Regions from separate parts of the Paenibacillus sp. RC84 genome, predicted to be linked through region 2. Evidence: riboswitches for the same ligand, from Rfam matches in the RefSeq annotation. Region 2 holds a riboswitch; the other holds the start of a gene.
What was found. Region 2 has a riboswitch for FMN ahead of ABH899_RS11005 (DMT family transporter). Riboswitches for the same ligand answer to the same signal wherever they lie in the genome.
Positions count from the first base shown of each region.

Region 1 (3,410 bases), on a different contig from region 2:
CGCCCGGACCCGCGCGGAGCAGCTTTTCAATATATTTCCCAAGCACGTCGCATTCGATGTTCACGCTGTCCCCGGGCTGTTTGTCCTGCAGAATCGTTTGGGCCAGGGTATGCGGAATGATTGAAACGGCAAACGTGCTGTCGGTCACGTCTGTAAGCGTAAGCGAGATACCGTCGATCGTGATGGAGCCGCCCGCAATCATGTAGCGGAGGACAGCATCGTCGTCCGGCTCCAGCCGGTAGACGACCGCATTCTCCTCCGGCGTTCTCGCCCGGATCCGGGCGGTGCCGTCTACGTGGCCCTGCACGAGATGTCCGCCGAAACGGCCGTTCGCCGGCATCGCCCGTTCCAGGTTGACGCGTGCTCCCGTCTGAAGCGATGCGAGGTTCGTTTTGCGGTACGTCTCCGGCATGACATCGACGGAAAAGGTCTCCTTGTCATAGGCGACGACGGTCAGACAGACGCCGTTGACCGCTATACTGTCGCCAAGCTTTACATCTTCCAGCACCAGGCGTGCGCCGAGGGTCAGGACCATCGCCTGGCCCTGCTTGTGTATGCGGCGCATAACGCCGATTTCTTCGATTAATCCGGTAAACATGATGAACCCTCCTTCTCGGCGTACTGCGGGTAACCCGTGAGACAGACGTCTTCGCCGACGGTCTCGACGGTCATCCGCGCCAGCCGGATCGCCTCGCTCATGCGGCCGAATCCGGCGAACGCCGCGTTGTCCGGCGCCTCCGGCCCGCCGCCGATCCATTTCGGGGCGAAAAACAGCACCGCCTTGTCCACCAGGCGGTTCTCCAGCATCGCCCCGCTGAGCCGTCCTCCGCCTTCCAGGAGGACGGAGGGCACCTCCCGCTCGCCCAGCAGCCGCATCGCGAGCGGGAGATCGACGTGCGGGCCGCTGCCGCACGCCAGCACTTCGGCGCCGAGGGCTTCAAGCGCTTCGCGCTTGGCGGGATCGGCGCCGGCGGTTGTCAGGATGAGCGTCGGCCGCTCATCCTGCTGCCGCAGCACCCGCGCGGACAGCGGCGTCCGGAGCTGCGAATCGACGACGATTCGCAGCGGATGGAGCGCCGGCACGGACAGCCGGGTGGTCAGCTCGGGATCATCGGCAAGCACCGTGCCGATACCGACCATGATCGCGGCGTGGCGGTGCCGCATCGCGTGGACGAGCTCGCGGGCGGGCGCGCCGGTGATCCACTTGCTGTCGCCGGTTTTGGCGGCGATCTTGCCGTCGAGCGTGCTCGCGGATTTCATCGTGACGAAGGGCAGGCGCGTCACGATGAACTTGCCAAACGCCTCGTTCAAGGCGTTCGCCTCGTCCGCGAGCAGACCGGCCTCCACGTCGATGCCCCGGCTCCGCAGTCTCGCGATCCCCGACCCCGCCACGAGCGGGTTCGGGTCTACGGCCGCGACGACGACCCGGCGGATGCCGCTCTCGATGAGCCTGCCGCTGCACGGCGGCGTCTTGCCGTAATGGCTGCACGGCTCCAGCGTGACGTAAGCCGTGGCGCCTTCGGCTTCGCGGCCGGCCATCTTCAGCGCGTGCACTTCCGCGTGGCCCTCTCCCCGCTTCAGATGGGCGCCCATGCCGACGATGCGGCCGTCTTTGACGACGACGCAGCCGACGACGGGATTGATGCCCGTCTGTCCGAGCGCCGCCTGGGCCATTTGCAGCGCCAGGCGCATGTAACTTTCGTCCTGTAAAGGTTGAAGCATGAGCGGTCTCCTTTCCGGGAAGGGAATTGGCTCTTCCCTCTTTTCTGCCTCAGCAGCTTTCCGGCTTGGTTCGTTCTGTGTTTAGTCTCTCCCGCATCGGCCAAAATGTTGAACCTGAAAAAGCCCCTGTCCGTTTCGGACAAGGGCGGTTTTATGGAATAGCAAGAACGCGCGTGAAGCCAGTCTGCGGGTACGGGAAAGTACCTCCGATCCCCTTAATAAGGGAACGGATACGGGGTTCTCCGGCAGGTATGCCAAAGAAACGTGCTGCTACCACACATTTCGCATCTTGCTTGCAGAAAGGACGAGATCGGAAAAAACGGCAGTGAAAAGATAGCACAAGCTAAGGCCACGATGGCCCGCCGTCCGGTCTCGCCGCTGTTTATGAACTTTAGAGCACAAATAAGCCGGCCAACCCAGGCCGCGTATGTACCTAAAAAAGCCCTTTCTGTGCGAATGCAGGTGAAGCTGCGTATGCAGACTGAATCGTTTCGTTCTCCTTCTCCCATCCAGACTTTAACTGTCGGTCTCGGACTCTCACCAAGTCAGCCGGATTGTCCTGCGTTCGAACGCTTAAAAAACAGACAAGCCGGGTCACGGACTGAGCTGCAGACCGGATAACCGGTACTGCGGCAACACCGCCGGTAGGGACTTTCACCCCGCCCCGAAGGATTGATTCAATCTTATTCGATTGTTGACTGAATAGTACCATTGTCATTTCCAAATTGCAAGTGTCAAGTTGACTAGTCCGGTCGGAAAACGGTATAAGCAGGGCCGAATCGGGGAAAGGCTGGATAAGTCTGTCCTATATGTCATGCGGAACAAAAGCGGAACGGATTTCCCATCAAGGAAGGATCCTTATGTGCCGCACATAAATGGAGATTGCAGCGGAAGGACAGGGGGGTATTCAGCCATTCCGGATATTCAAGCAGATACCCGGAAAACCGGGGCGATCATCTTGTACGAAAGGGAAGCCGAATAAATGAAAAGGAACACAGACTTTTCCCGAAAGTGCCTGAAGGCGGCCAAAAACACGGCGGCCGTCGGCTTCGCAAACCTATATCATGGCCATTCTGACGGGATCCCCGTTATTGTGCGCGGCCGTGTACTCCATGAGGGATTGGCAGCCTGCGGATGGGATAAAGCGCGGCTCTGGGACGAACTCGGTAAAGCTGGCGTGGATTCTCTGCTGGATGTTGCGTACGCGGAAATACGCCTCGATGCCCTGATCCTGAAAAGCCCCTGACCAGCCGCTTTCTTACAGCGGTTGTCCAGGGGCTTTTGGATACATTCATTAAACTTCGACGATTTCAACTTTCTCCATTGTGTCGCGGCCTTTGAACGCGTCCACATATTCCATGCCTTTGGTTACTTTGCCGAAAACCGTGTGCTGGCCGTCAAGATGAGGCTGCGGCTGGTAGCAGATGTAGAACTGGCTGCCGCCTGTGTTGCGTCCGGCGTGAGCCATCGCAAGCGTTCCGCGCTCATGTTTGTTCGGGTTGATTTCGCAGTCGATCGTGTATCCGGGACCGCCGGTGCCGGTGCCTTGAGGACAGCCGCCTTGGGCTACGAAGCCCGGAATAACGCGGTGGAAATTGAGTCCGTTGTAGAAACCGGAATTAGCCAGTTTCTCGAAGTTTGCCACTGTGTTCGGGGCATCCTTTTCAAAGAGGTCGATCAGCACTTCG
Region 1 is NZ_JBGBYL010000003.1:168,273-171,682, reverse strand. It holds gene ribE (riboflavin synthase) at 1-598, opposite strand, end outside; gene ribD (bifunctional diaminohydroxyphosphoribosylaminopyrimidine deaminase/5-amino-6-(5-phosphoribosylamino)uracil reductase RibD) at 583-1,722, opposite strand; FMN riboswitch at 2,216-2,398, opposite strand; gene ABH899_RS07995 (hypothetical protein) at 2,705-2,968, shown strand; gene ABH899_RS07990 (peptidylprolyl isomerase) at 3,017-3,410, opposite strand, start outside.
Region 1: another riboswitch for FMN. It lies ahead of ribD (bifunctional diaminohydroxyphosphoribosylaminopyrimidine deaminase/5-amino-6-(5-phosphoribosylamino)uracil reductase RibD); the one in region 2 lies ahead of ABH899_RS11005 (DMT family transporter).

Region 2 (3,410 bases):
TCTGACAGCGGCTGCTTTTGCTTTTCATGAATCCGTACGATTTCTTCAATCGCTTCTATGGAAAGAAAGCCGAATGCGTAAGAATGCGGCACCGGATCGAAACGGGCGGCTATCCCTTCATACAGCTGCGAAACCTGGCCGATATAGACGTTATTCGGAGCATCACGGAGGACAGACAGGGCAAGACGCATCCCGATCTGCTCGTGGGCGTGATTACCGGTCCAGATTGTAATGTCCTTATCGGCGGGTAAGCCGCGCATAGTCTCAAGAATGGTATCTGAACCGTGCCGGATCCCTGTTAGCTGGGCGTGCCCATACTCCCTGAAACGTTCGGACATCCATTCCAGCCGGAACTTCCGCCCTTTCTCCGTCTCCAGCTCCCGGATCGGCCCTTCGGAAAAACAATCGTTAAACGCGAGGATCTCGCTTTCTTTCCTCCTGCCCAGGCTGCTGAGCGCATACTTCAAAGCTCCCGCATCGGACAGTCCCATCACAATGTGGACATGGCCTGCTTCTCCCTCGTTCTCCGCCTGTTTTCGGGCCAAGTGACCATTCCATATCTCTAAAATTTGTTTTTGAAGGGCATGTTTTTTCTCGGGCAGCTCTTCGTAACGCTGTGCTTGCTCCAGCATTTGCAGCAGTAGGCCCTTCGCTTCATTGGGATGAAGGGCATGAATCTCGTCAAGCATAACCGAGCGTTTCATTTCCGTACACCTCACTTAGCGGGGTTATGTAAAATAATGGTACTGTATTTATTTTAGCATAGTATCTTCCGGAAATCCGGCTATACTCTCCCGCACACCTGCCTGAAGTTCAACTAAACTCAATTCTTTCGCTCCGTGCAAGTGGAGCTCCGCTTTCGGTGGATATAAAAAAAGACCGCCGATTAGGCAGTCTTTTGGATGCGTTGCAATTAAACGGCCGAAGCGTCTAGCTTCTCGTTGGCGCCGGACGCGGCGGCTTTACTTTCCGGGGTGCGTCCCATAAACCACAGCGTGGACCAGATCAGAAGGAAGCCGGCCAACTGTCCGATTGTCAGAGCCTGATCGAATACGAGCCAGTTGATCAGAACACCGACGGCCGGGAAGGACAGCTCCGCGATCGTCGCGAGAAACGCCTTGGTCGAGGACAACCCTTTATAGTAAAGCAGCATGCTGATCAGCCCCGGGAAAAACGCCTGGAACAGCAGGTTCACAACAATAAGCGCCCACTCGCCCGTTGCTTTATGAAGCTGCCAGGCGTCCCCGCTCGCCATCAGCACGATAAACAGCAGCGGAATGGCCAGTAAAAACCGGAGCGAAGTTACGATCGGGAAATCGAGATTTTTTTGCAGCAAATATTTGCCCATGACCGTGGACCCGCCCCAGAGAATTGCGGCCAGAATCGACAGCAGACAGCTCATGGTGCCCAGATCTTTGAGTCCCAGCGACGGGGATTGAAACCCGAACGTCAGCAAATACGTGCCCGCAAGTGCGAAAAAGATGTATTTAAAAAATCGGGCCGGCAGAGCTTCTTTCAGCAGTACGCGCGCCAAGGTAATCGCGAATAAGGGCTGAAGCTTTTGTAAAAGCAGCACGGCATTCGCGCTCCCATGAGCAAACGCCGACGTGAACAAAATCGTGGCGATTGCCGATCCGCCCCACGAAATGAACAGCAGCGCGCCGATGACAGCCAGCGTCAGCTTCCCGGTCAGTTGTTCTCGGTACCGGATCAGGACCGGAAGCGCGTAGCAGGCGAGCAGCAGGTGTTCGATGAACACGATCTGCGCCGATGTTAAGCTTTTCAGCAGCAGGATGCGGAAAAGCGGATCAAGCCCCCACAAAGTGGCGCCCAGCGCGACATACCAGATGCCGTTGATCCCTTTTCCTCTCGTTAATGCGGACTTTCCGTTAAGACCTAAAGCATTCTCCAATTCAAAAACCCCCTGTGGAATGTTTTGAATTGAACCTTCCGAAAAGAGACGATGCCCCCGCTGGAAGTTCAACGGGGGCATCGACAAACAGACTTCATTAAAATAAAAATTTTAATGAAGCTGCTTTTCACCTTCTCCCATCCGGACTTTACCGTCGGCCTTGGAGTCGCACCAAGTCAGTCCCGGCCGTAACAGCCGGGAGTCGCGGGCTTAGGGTACTTGCGTACCCATCACCGCCGGTTGGGACTTTCACCCTACCCCGAAGGTTCAATATTCAATTTCGTATGTTCTTTTGGTGACCTGTAATATTCATTGGTTACCCAAACCCTTGATACTGCTGGATTTCCGAGAAATCTTCAGTTACTTTGATTACTCGTCATTTCCTTTGATATCAACAAGTTTCCTACCAAAATCCTACCACAAAACCGACCTAAGAACACTTAACTGTAATTGAAATATTAACACTCTAAAATAAAAAAAGCAAGGGCTTATGCCCTGCTTTCTTTGCCTTTTAACCAATTGAAAATCACGTCTTTAAATGTGTTTATCGTATCTCTTTTCTCTATCCGACTAACTGGAAAAAGGAGGTTCTTCAAAATTCATAGTCGTTCCTTCTTCCAAAGCCTAGAACCTGAATAATTTGTTCTGCTGTTAAAACTTAGTGGTAGAATCCATAACCATACTTAATCGTCTCCACGATTATTATGTATTTCATATTTTTATTTATATAAATATCCATTCATCAATTTCTCTTTTCATTAACCAATGTGGAACTTTACATATTTTACTATATATAGTATATTGATTGCATTTCAAGAATCATTTCTAAGCCCTGTGAGTGCGTTTCACAGGACTCGCTCTATTCGAATTTTTATTCTATTCCACCAAGGGGAGTGGGAACTATTCGTAAAATTTGGCTTATTGTGTTATTTGTCTTCATGTCAGCTGTAGGTTTTTTTATTGGAGATTTTTACGGAAGTGAAATAAAAATTAACACTGCAATTAGTCAATCTCTTGAAAAAAGAACGGTAGAACATCTTAGTACCAAGGGATTCGAATCAAATGATTACACATTCAAAACAGTTAAGGCGCAAAAATTTGTTGGTATTAATGATTATGCAGTTGCGGTTCAATTTAACGATGAAGCTGAGAACACTTATTACTATAGTGAAGATACAGATGGAAAGATCTATCAATCAAGTAGGAATGGACAAAAACACATTGAGTAATAATTTAAAGGAAAAATTAACACATTTGACTCAATTGTATGAATACGGCAAATTTACCTAGCCGGCCGGCGATACATGGGAGAGTTAGAATGTCTAAAAATATTTCAAAAATACTATCTTTAGTAATGGCACTGATTTTTATTTTTCCTGTTACTATATTTGCAAACGAGTCCACTAACGATCATTCTAAATTCGTCTAACCTAATGCATAAGCTTTACTTAACATGCACCTTTATTGCATATTGAGCGCTTCCTTCAGACCAGTCTGC
Region 2 is NZ_JBGBYL010000004.1:157,211-160,620, reverse strand. It holds gene ABH899_RS11010 (DUF1835 domain-containing protein) at 1-704, opposite strand, end outside; gene ABH899_RS11005 (DMT family transporter) at 914-1,912, opposite strand; FMN riboswitch at 2,038-2,183, opposite strand; gene ABH899_RS11000 (hypothetical protein) at 2,806-3,141, shown strand; gene ABH899_RS10995 (hypothetical protein) at 3,357-3,410, opposite strand, start outside.